DNA from 3 places in the Halomonas sp. BLK-85 genome. Region 1 is predicted to be linked to each of the others. Evidence: predicted binding sites of a transcription regulator. Region 1 holds the regulator's gene; each other region holds the start of a gene.

Region 1 (5,938 bases):
CACATCATAGAGAACGCGCTCCGGAGGCAGGATGGTTTCCAATGTCATTGGTTTACCGCACACCTGCGCCTTGGGCGCGTGCTTGGGCTTTTTCCTTGTGTTTAACCAGCTGACGGTCAATCTTGTCTGCCAGGGCATCGATAGCAGCATACATATCGACATCCGTAGCTTCAGCATGCAAGTCTGCGCCGGAAGCGTGCAGCGTACAGGCAGCTTGCTGACGCTCTTTCTCTACCGACAGAGTGACCTGAACCGTAGTGATATTATCGTAATGGCGCTCTACCCGAGTGAGCTTCTCGTTGACATAGTCGCGCAGGGCGTCGGTCAATTCTACGTGATGGCCGGTAATGTTGACTTGCATTGACGTACTCCTTTCATCGGACTGATCTTTGATTGTAACCCTTTTTTTTATGAAGCAAAGCCCTTTGGGGCAAGTTTCCTTTGAACTCAGCCACTTCTTGACAAAACGATTGAGCCGGTTGCCATATAGCCGTTGAGGAGTCAGCTCAGATGGCGGCGTTCGCTGGAAGACGGAATGCCCATGGCTTCACGGTATTTGGCCACGGTGCGTCGCGCCACGCTTACGCCATCCTTATTCAACAGCGTCACCAGACGGCTGTCGGATAGCGGTTTATGAGCCGGCTCTTCCTGGATCAGTTTTTTGATCCGTGCCCGAATGGCAGTGCTTGAGTGATGGTCTCCGTCCTGATTGCTGACGTGGCTTGAGAAAAAGTACTTGAGCTCGAATACTCCGCGCGGGGTATGAATGAACTTCTGGGTGGTGACGCGGGATATGGTCGATTCGTGCATATCCACGGCGCTGGCAATATCCGCAAGAATCAGCGGTTTCATGGCTTCTTCGCCCTGTTCCAGAAAGCCTATCTGGCGAACAATGATTTCCTGGCCGACACGCAGCAAGGTGTCGTTGCGGCTGGCCAGACTTTTGATCAACCAGCGCGCCTCCTGAAGATGATCCTTGAGGAACTGGTTATCTTCACTTTTGTCAGCACGCTTGATCAGGCTGGCATATTCCGGTTGTATGCGTAGTCGAGGAATGGCATCAGGATTAAGCGTCAGGTGCCAACCCTGATGATCATGATGCACCACCAGATCGGGTGTGACATAACCGCTGGCGGTGCTACCAAAGGTGCTGCCCGGACGAGGATCCAGACTTCGTATCAGGCCAATCACTTCGCTGAGTTGGTCGTCGTCCAGATTAAGGCGGCGTTTCAGAGTGCGGCTATCATGTTTGCCGAGTATTTCCAGAAACTGCCTGACCAGGCGTTTGGCCGCAACAAGCAATGGCGTCGTGTCGGGTAGCGCTGCCAGCTGTAGCATCAGGCACTCACGTAAATCGCGGGCAAATACGCCAGTAGGCTCAAACTGTTGTAGGCGTAACAGGACGCTCTCGATTTCACGTTGCTGTATACCTTCATGGGCAGTCATCTGCAGACTTTCACGAATCTCGCTTAACGTCAGTGACAGGTAGCCATTGTTATCCACCGCATCAATCAGGGTTTCGGCGATAATGTGTTCACGGGGGCTGATATCTGTCATGGCAAGTTGCCACAAAAGATGTCCGTGCAGGCTTTGTACTGCCGTGTCACGCTCAAAGTCGGGGCCTTCCTGGCCAGGGCTGCCTGAACCGAATGAATCCTGGTATGTGTCTGACCAGTCACTATCGACCGAGAGTTCGCTGGGAATATCCTCTGACCAGTCAGCTTCCTTGTCTTCCTGGCTGGCGTGCTCGCCAAACTCTTCTTCCTGTTCCAGTAAAGGATTGGCATCCAGTGCGTTCTGGATTTCCTGACGAAGATCCAGAGTCGACAGCTGCAGCAGGGCGATTGCCTGTTGCAACTGGGGAGTCATCGTCAGTTGAGTGCCAAGACGCAGTTGAAGGGACGCTTTCATGACCATTCGTGAACCACCCGTGGCATATAAAGCTTTACCCTAAAACCACCGGCTTTCAGGCGCAAGCAGCAATAAGCATGCCATCGAAAAAAATTACCTGTGAATGTGATGACTAACAGTCTGGGCGACGACTGACATCACAGTTTAAAGTCCTCGCCAAGATAGATATCCCGGACTTGCTGATTGTCCAGAATCGTATCGGGGGAGCCGCTGGCAATGATGTGGCCGTCGCCGACGATATAGGCGGTATCACAGATATCCAAGGTTTCCCGGACATTGTGATCAGTAATCAATACGCCAATGTGGCGTGCCTTGAGTGCACGGATGATGGTCTTGATATCACCAACAGAAATTGGGTCAACCCCGGCAAAAGGTTCATCAAGCAGGATGAAAAGCGGATCAGTGGCCAGCGAGCGGGCAATTTCAACGCGACGCCTTTCACCGCCGGACAGGCTCATGCCAAGGTTGTCGCGAATGTGAGTGATATGAAAGTCCTCGAGCAGTTTCTCGAGATGATCTTTACGTTCGTTGCGGGAAAGCCCCTGGCGGGTCTCCAGAATCGCCATGATGTTGTCAGCGACGCTCAGTTTGCGAAAAATGGAGGCTTCCTGAGGCAGATAGCCGATCCCGGCAATGGCGCGTTCATGCATGGGTGCCCGGCTAAGATTCAGGTCATCGATATATACCTTGCCAGCATCGGCTTTAACCAACCCGACAATCATGTAGAAAGATGTGGTCTTGCCTGCGCCATTGGGGCCAAGAAGCCCAACGATGCTGCCTTGGGCAATATCAAGATTGATATCCTTGACAACTCGGCGTCGCTTATAGCTTTTGGCCAGGTGGCGTGCTGAAAGTGTTTTGCCGGGTGGGCTCAGTACTGCAGCCGTGACGTCATCGAAAGACACTGAAGGCTCCTACTGCTGCTCAGGTTGCAAGATCATGCGAATGCGTTGGTTTTCACTGCCTTCGACATCCGATCGGGCCTGAATGACACCCCGATCGATGAAATATTCCAACTGGCCGCCGGTGAAACGGTCGTCTCCCTGACTGAGTTCAGCGCGATCTGTCAGCACCACCCGGCGTTCCGCGACATGGTAAGTGATGCGTTTGGCCTTGCCTTCGGTAATCTCTTTCCGGCCTTCGAAACGATTACGGATATAGGCGCGGTCACCCGTGGCAATTGCTCTGGACAGTTCGCCATTGGCGTTACGCTGAATTTCTACTCGAGTGCCGTCTATACGCAGATCACCCTGGCGTATGCGCACATCGCCAGTGTAAACGGCGGTGCCTGCGTTCTGGTCGATATCGAGCTGGTCGGCTTCTACTTCAACAGGATCGCCAGGGGCGGCATACAGCACCTGAAAACTGGCCGCACTGAGCAAGAGGCTGAAAAACACACGAGTGGTCAAGGCAGGGATATTCATCGGGTAATACTCCTTTAAGGTGCCATCTCGGTCGGGTGATAACCACGCACCTGGCCCGCCAGCTGCATGCGGTCTTCGTTAAGCCATAAATCCATTCGTTGAGCCTGAATGGATTGAGGCGGTTGTTCCAGCATGACAGGGCGGTTGCTGAAGGCGTGCGCTTCTGCGCTGTGATAATCAAGCCGCTGTGTGGTCAGCAGCCAGGTTTCCTGAGGCTCCCTTAGGCGGACATTGCCGCGTAAAACAAGATGCTCCCCCTGATTGTCGATGTGGCCTTGCTGCGCACTTGCGTGCCACTCGCGCTGTTGACTATCGACCAGTAGGGCGCGCGGAGACTCAAGCTGAGTGGTCTGGCGTTGGGGCGTATGCGTCAGTTTTTTGACCGTCAGGCGCTGATGGCGATCGCCTTGCTGGTCATACAGCGTGAGCACAGCATTATCGACCACATGTCCGGGTTCTTCAGCTCTGGCGTCCGGGTCGATTGTGTGACCTGAGTCTGCTTGCCAATCGAACCAGGCCAGCAACCCACCCAACGCAAGGATGAGACCGGCCAGAACCAGGCGTTGTAAGGTAACGAAAGAGCGGCTCTCGGTCATTATCAGCGGCGACCGTGTAGATAAGTGTCTATCACAGTGCCCCAATGGCCCTGAGCATCGAGCAAGGCATCGCATACTTCGCGAACTGCGCCGTGCCCGCCCAGCCGCTCAGTGATCCAGTCAGCATGAGTGTGCAGGTAATCAGGGGCATTCGGCACCGTAATGCCGACGCCAGAGCGCTTTATAGTGGCCAGGTCTGGCAGGTCATCGCCGCAGTAGGCGACCTGATCGAGCTCGAGATTCAAACGCTGGCAAAGCTTTCGGAGAGTGACAAGTTTATCTTCACAGCCTTGATAGACGTGGGGGATGCCGAGTGCCGCTGCGCGTTGGCTGACCATGGGGGAATCCCGCCCGGTAATGATGGCAACATGCAACCCGGCCCGTTTAAGCAGCTTGAGACCCTGTCCATCCTGCGTATGAAAGGCTTTTATCTCCACGCCATCAGCCTGAAAATATAACCGGCCATCGGTCAGTACGCCATCGACGTCCATAGCAAATAAGCGCACGCGGCGCAGGTGATCAACCAGGTTGGCGGGTTGGCTCATGAAAACTCCATCTGAGAAGGCAGTTGATATTTTTGCCAAGTATGCTTGCTAGATAACGCCACTGACGAGCAAGTCATGCATGTGAAGTGCGCCGATTGGGCGCTGCTCATCATCGACCACTGCCAGAGCGGTAATCTTGCTTTCCTCCATTAGCCGCACTGCCTCAGCGGCCAGCATGCTGGGCGCGATGCGTTTGCCAGGGCGAGTCATGACGTCATCCACCAGCACATCTCGCAGATCGTAATGGTGATCCAGAGTGCGGCGTAAATCACCATCGGTGTAAACCCCGGCAAGCCGACCTTGGGAATCGATCACGCAGGTAAACCCCAGCCCCTTTAGGGTAATTTCCAGCAGGGCATCCCGCAAAGGGCTCCCAAGGGGGATGCTTGGCAGACGCTCGCCGTCGTGCATTACATCCTTCACGCAAAGTAACAAACGCTTGCCGAGAGTGCCGCCCGGATGTGAAAGGGCAAAATCTTCAGCCGTAAAACCACGTGCCTCAAGCAGGGCCACCGCAAGAGCATCGCCCAGGGCGAGCGCTGCCGTTGTAGAGCTGGTCGGTGCCAGGTCCAAAGGGCAAGCTTCTCGTTCAACCCCGCTGTTCAGGTGGGCATCGGCGTGACGAGCCAGGGTGGAATGCACTCGCCCAGTCATGCTTATCAAGGGGGCTCCCAGACGTTTGAGGAGGGGCAACAGGGCGGTCACTTCACTGGTTTCACCAGAGTTTGACAGGGCAATGACGACGTCGCTGCGAGTGATCATGCCAAGGTCGCCGTGGCTGGCTTCTCCGGGGTGAACAAAAAAGGCGGGTGTACCGGTGCTGGCCAGGGTGGCCGCAAGCTTGCCCGCGATATGTCCGGATTTGCCCATGCCCGTGACCACAACGCGTCCTTTGCAGGCGAGGATCAGTTCGCAGGCGCGGTCAAAGTGCTCGTCAAGCTTGGCTTGTAGATGACCAATCGCTTCCTGTTCTATCTGTAACGTGCGCAGTGCGCTTTCACGCATCAAGCTGGTAGCTGGGGGTATCGCATGGGGCATGGCATGACTCACTTGACGATCACCGATCGGTAAATGAAACATTTTATATTAACATCCGTAGCGAGGTGACCGCATATTTATTCCCGCTCACGTGCGACAATAGATGTTTTAGAAATTCTGAATTGAGTTAGAATACAATGTTCGATTACGTTTTTGAACGCCCTTCACCGTCAGATGTCTGTTTGCTACTGGGCTTTCGCCAGGTATCTGATGCTTTCTGCGCACAAGGTGAGTGCCGGGTTTTATATGACTGATACTGCTTTTATTGAAATACAGGATCTGCATTTTACGCGGGGAGATCATGAGATCTTTCGTGGCGTTAACATGTCCATTCCTCGTGGAAGGGTAACCGCTATCATGGGGCCGAGCGGCACGGGCAAAACAACATTGCTCAAGTTGATTGGCGGGCAGTTGACGCCAGACA
Region 2 (5,938 bases), 1.2 Mb from region 1:
ATGGAGCGAAAAGGATCAGTGGCTGATCTGCTATGGCAGCAGCCTGCAGGACGCTGACGCCCCTCCGCTGGCGGTACTGAAAACCTTTCTTGACCAGCACCTGGCGGAAAGCTTCAGCGGAGTACATCTGTTGCCTTTCTTTCCCTGGAGCAGCGACGACGGCTTCTCGGTGATTCATTACCGCGAGGTCGATCCGGCCCTGGGTGACTGGCCCCAGGTGCGTGAGCTGGCCCAGTACGGCGACCTGGCCGTTGACCTGGTACTGAACCATGTCTCCCGGGAGTCACTCTGGTTTGTCGACTACCTGACCGGCAGCCAGCCCGGGCGTGACTACTTTCATGAGATGGATCCGCAAACCGATCTGTCCGCCGTGGTGCGACCCCGCAGCTCCCCGCTTCTGGTGCCGATAGCCACTCGGCGGGGCACCCGTTACCTGTGGGCCACCTTCTCGGATGACCAGATTGATCTGAACTTCGCCAACCCGGACGTGCTGCTCGAGTTTATCGGCATCCTGCTGTTCTATCTGCAGCAGGGCGCGCGGATCATTCGTCTGGATGCCATTGCCTATCTGTGGAAAAAGGTCGGTACTGACTGCATTCACCTGCCGGAAACCCATGAAGTGGTGCGCCTGCTGCGGGCAGTGGTTGACCATGTCGCCCCCGGGACCCTGCTGCTGACCGAGACCAATGTGCCTCACACTGAGAATATCAGCTATTTCGGCCTGGACAGGGTCACCGCAGATACGCCAGCGGATGAGGCTCATCTGGTCTACCAGTTCCCGCTGCCTCCGTTGCTGCTCCACAGCCTGACCAGCGGCGAGGCAGGCACCCTGGCCAGCTGGCTGAAAAGCCTGCCCGAACTGCCTCCTGGCTGCAGCTTCCTCAACTTCACCGCCAGCCATGACGGCATCGGCGTCCGCCCCCTTGAAGGCTGGCTGGCGCCCCATGAGGTAGAGGCGCTGACCGAGCTGATGCACCGTTTCGGGGGGTTTGTCAGCATGCGCCGCCACCCGGACGGTAGCGACAGCCCTTACGAAATCAATATCACCTGGTTTGATGCCATGAAGGGCACACGCCGCGGGCCTGATCACTGGCAGGTGCCTCGCTTTCTTTGCGGCCAGCAGTTGATGCTCGGCTTGCAGGGCATCCCGGCCATGTATATCCATACCCTGACGGGCACCCTGAATGACCTGGAAGGCGTTGAACGCAGTGGCCGTTTGCGCTCGATCAACCGGCGCCGCTGGCAGCGCGATGAACTGGAACGTTTGCTGTCAACGACCAGTACCACGACGCATGATACTTTTGCAGCCCTGAAACAATTGCTGGCCGTGCGCCGCAATGAGCCCTGCTTCCACCCGGATGCCGGTCAGCAGGTGCTGGAAACACCGGCTAGCCTGCTGGCGTTCGAACGCGGCCCTTTAAACAATGGCAGACGTCTGCTGGCTATTCATAACGTTACCGATTTACCCCAGCCGCTCGACGCCCTGGCACTCACACTGGCTGACCGTTACTGGCAGGATATTGTCAGCAAAGAGGCATGGCCAACGACACAGACCACGCTGGCCCCCTACGGCGTACTCTGGCTGATGACCGAAGGTGAGTGACCGATCAGGTCGCTAGGGCGTCTGGGATCTGTCGTTATCCGCCTCTACCGCTGCATACATGCGTGTTGCCAGGTCAGGGATGGCGGCACGCACACGGTTCCAGCTGGGGATGAAGGGCCGCTCGCCGGGGTTATCCAGGAAGGCGTTGCCGGCTTCCAGCAGATTGGCAGCAAACAGCTCCACCGCCCGCTCTTCGGCGTGACGGTCCAGGCTCAGTCCGTTCATGACCGCATCGTGGTCGTAGGCTTCAATCAGATCCAGCGCCAGCCGATAATAGGTCGCTTTCAGAGTACGAAAGCCCTCGGCACTGAAGGTCACACCCTGGGTCGCCAGTTTGCGATACAGCGCCTTGGCAATATCCAGACTCATCCGGTTAAGCCCTGCTGCGGCATTACCTTCCGATACCGGCTGGTGCTTATGATCATAGGCATCGGCAAGATCCACCTGGCATAGCCGTTTGGTGGAATAATTGCGATGCACCTCGGACAGCACGCCAATCTCAAGCCCCCAGTCGGCCGGTATGCGAATGCCGTCGAGTACTTCTGTGCGCATCGAGAACTCCCCCGAGAGCGCATAGCGATAGCTGTCCAGATAATTCAGGTAAGGCAAGGGGCCGTGCATCTGTTTGAGCGCCCGTAGCAGCGGCGTGACCATCAGCCGGGAAACGCGCCCGTTAAGCTTGCCTTCAGCGATGCGCGGGTAATACCCCTTGCAGAACTCATAGTTGAAGTGGGGATGCGCCACCGGGTAGAACAACCGTGCCAGCAGGCTGCGGTCATAGGTGAGGATATCGCAGTCGTGCAGCCCCACCACAGCGCTGCGCCCGGAAGCCTGCACAAAGCCTGCGCAGAACCACACATTACGGCCCTTTCCCGGCTGCTGGGGTGACAGCCCCTGAGCTTCCAGCTCGCTATCCAGAGCTTTCAGGCGCGGCCCGTCATTCCACAGAATCCGGTGACGCTGAGGCAGGCGGGAAAAAAACTCGCGGGCATGCCGAAACTGCTCGCGGTCGGCCTGATCCAGCCCGATCACCACTTCTGACAGATAAGGCGCTTTGGCAATTTCCTCAACAATATGTGCAAGCGCCGGGCCTTCCAGCTCGGAATACAGTGAGGGCAGGATCAGGCTCATCGGGCGACGCCGGGAAAACGCCACCAGATCAGCCTCCAGCGCTTCAACGGGGCGATGGGTCAGATTGTGAAAGTCCGTCACGATACCGTTCTGATGGAAATCACTCATGGCGTCAGCTCCGCAAGCGTATAGGCATAGGTCGGGGGGGAGGTGTCCGCCGGGGTTAGCCGGCGGTCAACTCGCCCCCACCAGTACGCCACCCCCTCTGCCCAGCCTTTGGGGCCTACTGCCTGTGTGCGATACAGGGCCGACTGGCGGGGTTGCACCGGCAAGCCGTGACAGCCCTGGATCACCACCGCCTGGTCGACGGCTTCCAGCATTGCCGTATCGTTGGGGCCATCGCCCAGCGCCAGCGTCTGGGGGGTAACACCGCGCAGGGCCGCATAGCGCTCGATCATCCAGCTGACCGCATTGCCCTTATGCGATTTACCGGTGGCATGCCAGAAGCGCCCGCCCTGCACCAGTTGCAGGTCATCACCCGCCAGGCTGACGCGAAATGTTTCCAGCCCCGCTTCACTGCCCTCCCAGACCAGGGGCTCACTGCCTTCACGCATACGCGCCAGTCGCGCTTCCGGGTCGCTCAGGCCGGTATAGGTGCACAACTCATCCAGGGTCATTTCACTCATGCTAGTAAAGCTGATGCCAGGCACCGCTTTCAGGCGCTCGCGCCATACCCGCAGGCGCTGTCGGATAAAACCGATATCTACCCCCAGGGTCTTGATCACCAGGCCATCGCTGCCCACCTGACGCTCCAGCCCGGAGTGGCACCAGTCAGAGGGCAAACCTACCACTGCGCCGTTTTCGGCAATAAAGGGCAGCTCCTCAAGCCCCAGTGCCTTGCGCAGATTCAGCAGTTCACTGCGGGTCTTGCTGGTGACGGGAATCACCGGAATACCCCGCTGGTAAAGGCGCGCCAGCCAGGGTGCCGCCGGTGCCCAGTCGTAGCTGTGATGATCCAGAAGAGAGCCATCCAGGTCGGTAAACAGCACTTTTGGTCTGGACCCAGGACTGCCTGTCGCTACCTCAACAGCCGCTTGTGCCTTACCCTCCGGGAAGCGACGGCCATCATGCTCGTTTGAATCGGATTTCAATGACATACACCACCTGCAGCAAGGAAGACTCCCACAGCGGTAGCATTTTATGTGCCAACACGGTCTGTGGCCCTGTCATATCGCCGGACGGAAGGCTGGCTGCTCTTTGGCCTGCCATCTGATAGGGCAGACAATCTACAAGGATCAATCAATCGCACTATTTTGGTGCAATCATAGTTCAACGCATCGCATTTCAAGGCCCCGCGCTGCTGACAGCCGCCTGTGTGGTGTCCCGGGATTCAGGGTGTGGAGGGTACTTCCTGAACGGTCGCCTTTCCCTGCGTTTTGCATCGCAGCATGTTAACCTAAAGTCTATTGTTCAAAGACGCCACTATGGACAAGGCCCTGACGTCTGGATAATTCCCTGCACTGAAGACGGCCCGGTTACCCATGAAATCCACCACTGCCTGGAGTCTTATTGATGAGCTCTTCCGCTGAACAGCCACAAACGATTCTGCTGGTGCCCACCGGCGAAGGCGCCGGCTTGACTTCCGCCTGCCTGGGGTTGATTCAGGCCCTCGACACCATTGGCCTGAAGGCAGGCTTTTTAAAACCCTTCATGCAGGATGAACTCAACGGCCCGGGACTTGATCGCTCAACCGCCCTGGTGTCACGCACTCTTAATGTGCGTCCACCGGCACCCATTCCCCAGGCACACCTGGAGCGTCTGCTACGCGACGATCATATCGATGACCTGATGGAGGAGGTGATTGAACGCCTGGAGCAGGTGACCCAGCAGGCCCGCCATGATGCCCTGCCGCTCGATCTGGTCGTCGTCGAGGGCGTGGTGCCTACCCCGCAGACCACCTACGCCACCCAGACCAATGCCCAGCTCGCCCATGCTCTGAACGCGCGTATTATTCTGGTCGGCACCGGTGATCTGAACGCTCCACAGGCGCTGGCTGAAGAGCTGGACATGCATGCCAGAAGCTTTGGTGGCATCAGCTCTGCCCGCACGCTGGGCTGTATTCTGATGCGCATGCGCAATCTGCCCTATGGGGCAGAAGACGATGACCTGTCTGCGGCCCCGGGCACCATCAAGCCCCAGCTGGAGGAGCCCGTTCTGGAGGAGTTGCGGCGCTATTCACCGTCACTGGCCACCGAGCGCTTTCATCTGATTGGCGTAGTGCCTTACAGCAAGGCACTGAGCGCACCGCGCACCCTGGATATTGCCCGTGCCCTGGATGCCCGCCTGCTGAATGAAGGCGACGCCAGTCTGCGACGGGTGCTGGCCACCAGCCTGTGCGCGCGCAGTGCCGCCAATGCGCTGCATATCTTCCAGCCCGGCAGCCTGATCGTGACCTCGGGTGACCGCGATGATGTGATACTCGCGGCGGCTCTGGCCACCATGAACGGTACCCGACTGGCTGGCGTGCTGCTGACCAACGGCTACATGCCCAATGACAAGATGATCGATCTTTGCCGCCCGGCTCTGGCCACTGGCCTGCCCGTACTTGAGGTGGATACCGACAGCCTGACGACCGCCACCCACTTGAGCCAGCTGAGCCATGAAATCCCCACCGATGATCTTGAGCGCGCTGAAAGGGTAGCTCGCTTTGTCGCTGCCCATATCGATCTGGAATGGCTCAAGGAACATGTCAGCCGGGGCTATACACGCCGCCTTTCGCCATCGGCCTTTCGCCATCAGCTGGTCAAGCTGGCCATGCAGGCGCGCAAGCGGATTGTGCTGCCAGAAGGCAACGAACCGCGAACGATTGAAGCCGCCATCATCTGTGAGCGGCGTGGCATTGCCCGCTGTGTGCTGCTCGGCAATCCCGAGGAAATCGAAACGGTTGCCCGACACCGCGGTCTGACGCTGCCGGGCTCCTTGGCCATTGTTGATCCGGAAAGTACCCGTGCGGACTATATAGCGCCCATGGTGGCCCTGCGCCGCGACAAGCTGAACGAGATTACCGCCGATGCCCAACTGCATGACAATGTGGTGCTGGGCACCATGATGCTGCAGATGGGCGAAGTGGATGGCCTGGTGTCGGGGGCAGTGCACACCACGGCCAATACGGTGCGTCCAGCCTTTCAGCTGATCAAGACTGCGCCGGAATACCAACAGGTGTCCTCGATCTTTTTCATGCTGCTGCCCGAGCAGGTAGTGATC
Region 3 (5,938 bases), 990 kb from region 1:
ACCGTCTTGTAACTGATACTCTCCGGGAATCATGCCGGCTCCTCCTGAAGGTTGATGATTAGCTAATCGGCGTATGGACGGTGACCAGCTTGGTGCCATCCGGGAAAGTGGCTTCCACCTGGACCTCATCCACCATCTCAGCCACGCCGTCCATGACATCGTCACGGCTGAGAATCTCACGGCCGTAGCTCATCAGGTCAGCGACACTTCTGCCGTCACGGGCACCTTCCATAATCTCAAAGCTGATCAGCGCCACGGCTTCCGGGTAGTTAAGCTTGAGGCCACGGGCACGGCGGCGCTCGGCAAGCTGGGCGGCCGAGAACAGCAGCAGCTTGTCTTTATCGCGTGGGGTCAATTCCATCGGGCATGTCTCCAGCAGTCCATCGGGTCAGGTTAACCAGATACGGGGGGTGTGGGCGTCGCGCGCTACCCAACGCGGGCGCAGCAGCTGCCAGGCCTGTTCGCACAAGGCCCAGGCTTCATTTCGGCAGCGCCCCAGGTAGCGCAGTAACAGAACATCGTGGCGAACGGTGACCGCCCAACGCGGGTTATCCGGCAAGGTACTTCTGAGTTCATCAATCGCGCTACTCGCATCATTGACACCCACCGCCCACAGGGTGGCCTGTACCGTCGCACCGCCTTGCCCCCAGCGCCCGCGAAAGCGCGGGTGAAGCGGGTCCAGCGGCTGGCGCTCCAGCCATAGCGGCTTGCCATCCAGAGTAAGACGAAACTGCTGTTCAATGCGCCCGGAGGCATAGGGCAGCTGGCTGGCGGGGCGGCCCAGTGCCATGACTTCCCAGCCCAGGCAGCGGGCGCTGCCCTGCAGGGCAATATGGGTGCGCTGGGTGCCTTTGGAACCATCAAAGGCGATGGTTTCCTGAGGCAGCCACTCAAGGATGCCGCCATCCTCAACGTTTAGCGTTGTCTGCTGGTGCCAGGCAACGCCCTGGCTGTCGGCCTTGTAAAGCTTGTTGGCGGCGGGGGTGGTCAGCAGCGCATGGGCACCGGGTTCGATATCCGCGCGAATGGTCAGGGCATCACCACTGACAAGGCCCCCGGGCGGATGGAGAACATAGACATGGCAGGCCTGGGTACGCCCTTCCGGATAAAAGGCGCGCTGCACCCGTAAAGGCCCCTGATGGCGCGCCTGCACCAAACGGGTGATCTCATCACGGTTAACAAAGCGCAGTGCCAGAGACGCCGCCCAGTGGCGTTCGCTATCAAAACGATGCCCGGACGTTGGCAAGGATGGCGTACCCGAAACAGCCGCAATGCTCATAAAGGTCCCATTCGCTAAAGAATCTGGCCAGAACAGTGCAACCGCCGTACCAAAACGCCCAGTTAAACCTTTTTTATATTTATTTCAACAGGTTAGAGTCATCCTTCCGGACGTTAAAGCTTTATTTACGCACCAAAAAAGAGCAGTGCAATTTTGTCAGTGCACTCTCTTGGTGACATGCGCGATTCTGACCCCGAGTGTTTGTCAAACCGTCAGGTGCTGCTTGATCAGTTCGTCGGAAAGCTCGCCAATATCGCCTTTGGCCACCGGCCGACCGCGATCCATGATCACGAAGCGGTCGGCGTATTTGCGTGCAAAGGGCAACTTCTGCTCGACCAACAGCACCGTCAGGCCGTCTTCTGCGATCAGCTGGCGGATCACCTGACCAATCTGGGCGACGATGTTGGGCTGAATGCCTTCTCCGGGTTCATCAAGGATCAGCAGGCGCGGTTCGATCACCAGGGCGCGGCCAATCGCCAACTGTTGCTGTTGACCGCCGGACAGATCACCGCCACGCCGGTGCTTCATCTCCTTGAGCACGGGGAACAGCTCGTAGACGCGCTCGGGAATTTTCTTCTGGCCATCGCTGCGTGCGGCAAGGCCGGTGCGCAGATTTTCTTCCACCGTCAGCAGCGGGAATATCTGCCGCCCCTGGGGGACAAAACCAATGCCCAATCGCGAGCGCGCTTCAATGGCTTTTTTGGTCAGCTCGATATCACCGCTTTCCCCCTGGTAACGCAGCTGGCCGCTTTTGACCGCCACTTCTCCCATGATGGCCTTCATCAGGGTGGTCTTGCCCACGCCGTTACGTCCCATCACGCAGGTACATTGCCCGGCGGGCACTTCAAGATCCAGATCCCAGAGGGTGTGGCTTTCCCCGTAAAACTGGTTGAGTTGTTCAATTGCCAGCATCAGGCCGCCTCCTCGTCGTCCACGCCCAGATACACTTCGACCACCCTGGGGTCATTGGATACCTGGTCCATGCTGCCCTCGGCCAGCACACTGCCCTGGTGGAGCACTGTCACCTGGCGGGCAATCGAGCGCACAAAGCCCATATCGTGTTCAACCACCACTACCGACTGCTGGCCGGCCAGGCGGGTCAGCAGCTCGGCGGTGCGTTCCATTTCCTGTTCGGTCATCCCGGCCACGGGTTCATCCACCAGTAGCAGGCGCGGGCGCTGCATCAGCAGCATACCGATTTCCAGCCATTGCTTCTGGCCGTGGGAAAGAATTCCGGCGGGCCGATGGCGCAGCGCCATCAGCCCGACGGTGGTCAATACTTCCTCGATACGGTCCTTGATCTCGCCGCTCAGGCGTGCTGTCAGGGTAGGCAGGATGCGCTTGTCGGCAGACATCGCCAGCTCCAGGTTTTCAAACACGCTGAGTGCCTCAAACACGGTAGGCTTCTGGAATTTGCGGCCGATGCCCAGACTGGCGATATCCGGCTCGTTCATCTGCAGCAGATTATGGCGGCTACCAAACCAGACGCTGCCCTGGTTGGGGCGCGTCTTGCCGGTGATGATATCCATCATGGTGGTCTTGCCCGCCCCGTTGGGGCCGATAATGCAGCGTAACTCGCCATCATCAATCGTCAGGTTGAGGTTATTGATGGCCTTGAAGCCATCAAAGCTGACGGTGACATCCTCCATATACAGAATCGGCCCGTGGCGGACATCTACCGGCGACGCCTGAGGCGCCATGAAGTCGAACACCCTGTCCCGGGTGGTAAGCGATTGCAAAAAGCTCATGCGGTGGCCTCCTTGGGTGGGTGGTCGTCACCTTGCTTACGCTTGAGATAGCGGAATAGCCCTGCCACGCCTTTGGGCAGGAAGACGGTGACCAGCACAAACATGGCCCCCAGCGCAAACAGCCAGGCATCCGGCATAATGCCGGTGAAGACGGTTTTGGCATAGTTGACCAGCAGCGCCCCTATCACAGCGCCATACAGAGTGGCCCGCCCGCCCAGGGCGACCCAGAGAACAATCTCGATCGAGAAAATCGGCGAGAACTCGCTGGGGTTGATGATGCCCACTTGCGGCACATAGAGTGCGCCGGCCAGGCCCGCCAGCATGGCGGAGACCACAAACACAAACAGCTGGAAGCGTTCGACCCGATAGCCCAGAAAGCGCGTGCGTGCCTCGGCATCCCGGGTGGCCACACTGACCCGCCCCAGCTTGCTGGTGACAATCGCCCGGCACAGGATATAACCCAGCGCCAGAGCAATACCGGTGGCGATAAACAGCCCCAGCCGGGTGGCATCGCTGCGCAGGTCAAAGCCCAGCAGCTCGCGGAAATCGGTCAGGCCGTTGTTGCCGCCAAAGCCCATCTCGTTGCGGAAGAAGGCCAGCATCAGCGCAAAGGTCAGCGCCTGGGTAATAATCGACAGGTAAACCCCGGTGACCCGGGAACGAAAAGCCAGAAAGCCGAACACCAGCGCCAACAGGCCAGGCGCCAGCAGCACCATCAGAAACGCGAACCAGGCCATGTCAAAACCCAGCCAGTACCAGGGCAGGCTGTCCCAGCTGAGGAACACCATGAAATCCGGCAGGATGGGGTCGCCATAGGTGCCGCGATCGCCAATCTGGCGCATCAGGTACATGCCCATGGCATAGCCGCCGATGGCAAAGAACGCTCCATGGCCGAGGCTGAGAATCCCCAGATAGCCCCATACCAGATCCACCGACACCGCCAGCAGCGCATAGCTCAAGTACTTGCCCAGCAGGTTGACGGTAAAGGCGCTGACGTAAAGCGGGTGCCCCTCGGGCACCATGACGTGCAGCACGGTGACCAGCGTCAGGGCCGCCAGCAATACCCCCAGAAACAGCTGAGTGGCGCGCTCAAAAAACGGGCGGGTCAGCCAGAACCGCTGTGCAGAATCCATCGCTTGCATTGCCTAGCCCTCCGCCGCGCGGCCCTTCTGGGGAAAGAGCCCCTTGGGTCGCTTTTGAATAAACAGGATGATGAATACCAGCACGATAATCTTGGCCAGTACCGCGCCCGCCCAAGGCTCGATGACCTGGTTAATCACGCCCAGCGACATACCCGCCACCAGGGTGCCCCACAGGTTACCGACCCCGCCAAACACCACCACCATGAAGGAATCGATGATGTAGTTCTGGCCCAGATTGGGGCCGACGTTGGTCAGCTGGGAAAGCGCCACACCAGCAAGCCCGGCCACGCCCGAACCCAGCGCGAAGGTCATGATATCGACGCGGGTGGCGCGAATGCCCATGGAACGTGCCATGGCACGGTTCTGGGTCACGGCGCGCACTTCAAGGCCCAGACGGGTGCGGCGCATGATCAGCATCAGGGCGGCAAACACCACCAGGGCAAAGCCCAGTACATAAAGACGGTTAAGGGTCAGCGAAAGCGCATCGTTGACCACCAGAGAGCCGCTCATCCATTCCGGAGTGATCACGGTACGGTTCTGCGGGGATATGACGGTGCGCACCAGCTGCTGGAGAATCAGGCTGATGCCAAAGGTAGCCAGGAGGGTTTCCAGCGGGCGACCCTTGAGGAACTGGATCACCCCGCGCTCAATGGCGATACCCGCCAGGGCAGACACCATGAAACCGGCAGGGATCGACAGGATAAGCGCCATGCCGGGCTGACCCGGCAGCAGCTGCTGCATCATCCAGGTGGTGTAGGCCCCCAGCATGATCAGCTCGCCGTGGGCCATATTGATCACCCCCATCACCCCGAAGGTAATCGCCAGGCCGATGGCCGCCAGCACCAGCACCGAGCCTAACGACAGCCCGAAGTAGAGGGTTTCCAGGCCACGATTGATTTTCAGGTTTTGCTGGATGTCGGCAATCGCAGCGCTGGCCGCATCGGCTACCAGAGGGTCATCCGATTGAGTAGCACGGTTCAGCGCAACGCGCACCTGGCTGTTCAGGCTGCCCGCCAGCACCTCGATCGCGTCTACATCACCCTGGTTGAGGCGGTAAACCGCCAGCGCCTGGTTCAAGCGTTCGCGCACAGCCGCTGAAGGTTCTTCGTCGAGGCGGTTGGTGAGCGGCGCGACCTGGGCGTCCTCAACATCGCCAATCAACCCTTCAGCGGCGTCAAGACGGGCATCCTGATCGCCGTTATAAAGCTCGACCAGCGAAATTGCCGATCGCAACTGGCTGCGCAATGCGTTGTTGATCGTCAGGCGCTCGAGGTTGCGTCGGCTCACCTCGCCCATCGCCTCACCGGTCAGCGCATCTTCAATGGTGACGTCCAGGCCCGCCGTTTCCAGGGCGATCACAAAGCGCCCATCATCCTTAAGGCGCTGCAGGTCACTGTCCAGCATCGCCTGCAGCCACACATCGGCGCGTGGCTGTTCACTTTGGATAATGGCATTAATCGCGGCGGCTTTATCGTCGAATGAGCGCGTATCCAATGCTTCGAGTAATGCTTGACCGTCCGGTTCCTGAGCGGCTCCCGTCATCGGCAGCCAGCTTAGCAGGCTAATCAGCAGGCAGGTGACGATCCTTGTCGTAACGACGTAGCAAGGAATCCTCATGGGTGAGTCCTTTGAGTGGCGTGTCCTGCACGCTGGCCCTTATCGGACAGCGCACAGGGGAATGAGTCAGGTGTGGAAATGAACCGAGGGGACGGTCTGCGCCGCCCCCGGCCTATCAGTCCTCAGCAAGCGTTTATTCGGCCTGCTCTTCG

What was found. The regulator sigma-54, encoded in region 1, starts transcription at its own class of promoters, with help from an activator protein. The targets are predictions, from matches to a motif close to TGGCACNNNNNTTGCTNT.
Region 2: LL947_RS03115 (HAD-IIB family hydrolase) is a predicted target of sigma-54. The motif match lies at 3,865-3,882, and genes of this name have one in related genera.
Region 3: LL947_RS13285 (urease accessory protein UreD) is a predicted target of sigma-54. The motif match lies at 1,314-1,331, and genes of this name have one in related genera.

The regions. Positions count from the first base shown of each region.
Region 1 is NZ_CP087731.1:1,923,356-1,929,293, reverse strand. Features, by position in the region: gene ptsN (PTS IIA-like nitrogen regulatory protein PtsN) at 1-48, opposite strand, end outside; gene hpf (ribosome hibernation-promoting factor, HPF/YfiA family) at 53-361, opposite strand; gene LL947_RS08705 (RNA polymerase factor sigma-54) at 502-1,917, opposite strand; gene lptB (LPS export ABC transporter ATP-binding protein) at 2,049-2,816, opposite strand; gene lptA (lipopolysaccharide transport periplasmic protein LptA) at 2,826-3,335, opposite strand; gene lptC (LPS export ABC transporter periplasmic protein LptC) at 3,350-3,931, opposite strand; gene LL947_RS08685 (KdsC family phosphatase) at 3,934-4,476, opposite strand; gene LL947_RS08680 (KpsF/GutQ family sugar-phosphate isomerase) at 4,525-5,514, opposite strand; gene LL947_RS08675 (ABC transporter ATP-binding protein) at 5,761-5,938, shown strand, end outside.
Region 2 is NZ_CP087731.1:709,109-715,046, reverse strand. Features, by position in the region: gene LL947_RS03125 (sugar phosphorylase) at 1-1,603, shown strand, start outside; gene LL947_RS03120 (glycosyltransferase family protein) at 1,616-2,842, opposite strand; gene LL947_RS03115 (HAD-IIB family hydrolase) at 2,839-3,831, opposite strand; gene pta (phosphate acetyltransferase) at 4,247-5,938, shown strand, end outside.
Region 3 is NZ_CP087731.1:2,909,678-2,915,615, forward strand. Features, by position in the region: gene LL947_RS13275 (urease subunit beta) at 1-33, opposite strand, end outside; gene LL947_RS13280 (urease subunit gamma) at 59-361, opposite strand; gene LL947_RS13285 (urease accessory protein UreD) at 389-1,279, opposite strand; gene urtE (urea ABC transporter ATP-binding subunit UrtE) at 1,484-2,191, opposite strand; gene urtD (urea ABC transporter ATP-binding protein UrtD) at 2,191-3,027, opposite strand; gene urtC (urea ABC transporter permease subunit UrtC) at 3,024-4,160, opposite strand; gene urtB (urea ABC transporter permease subunit UrtB) at 4,173-5,786, opposite strand; gene urtA (urea ABC transporter substrate-binding protein) at 5,920-5,938, opposite strand, start outside.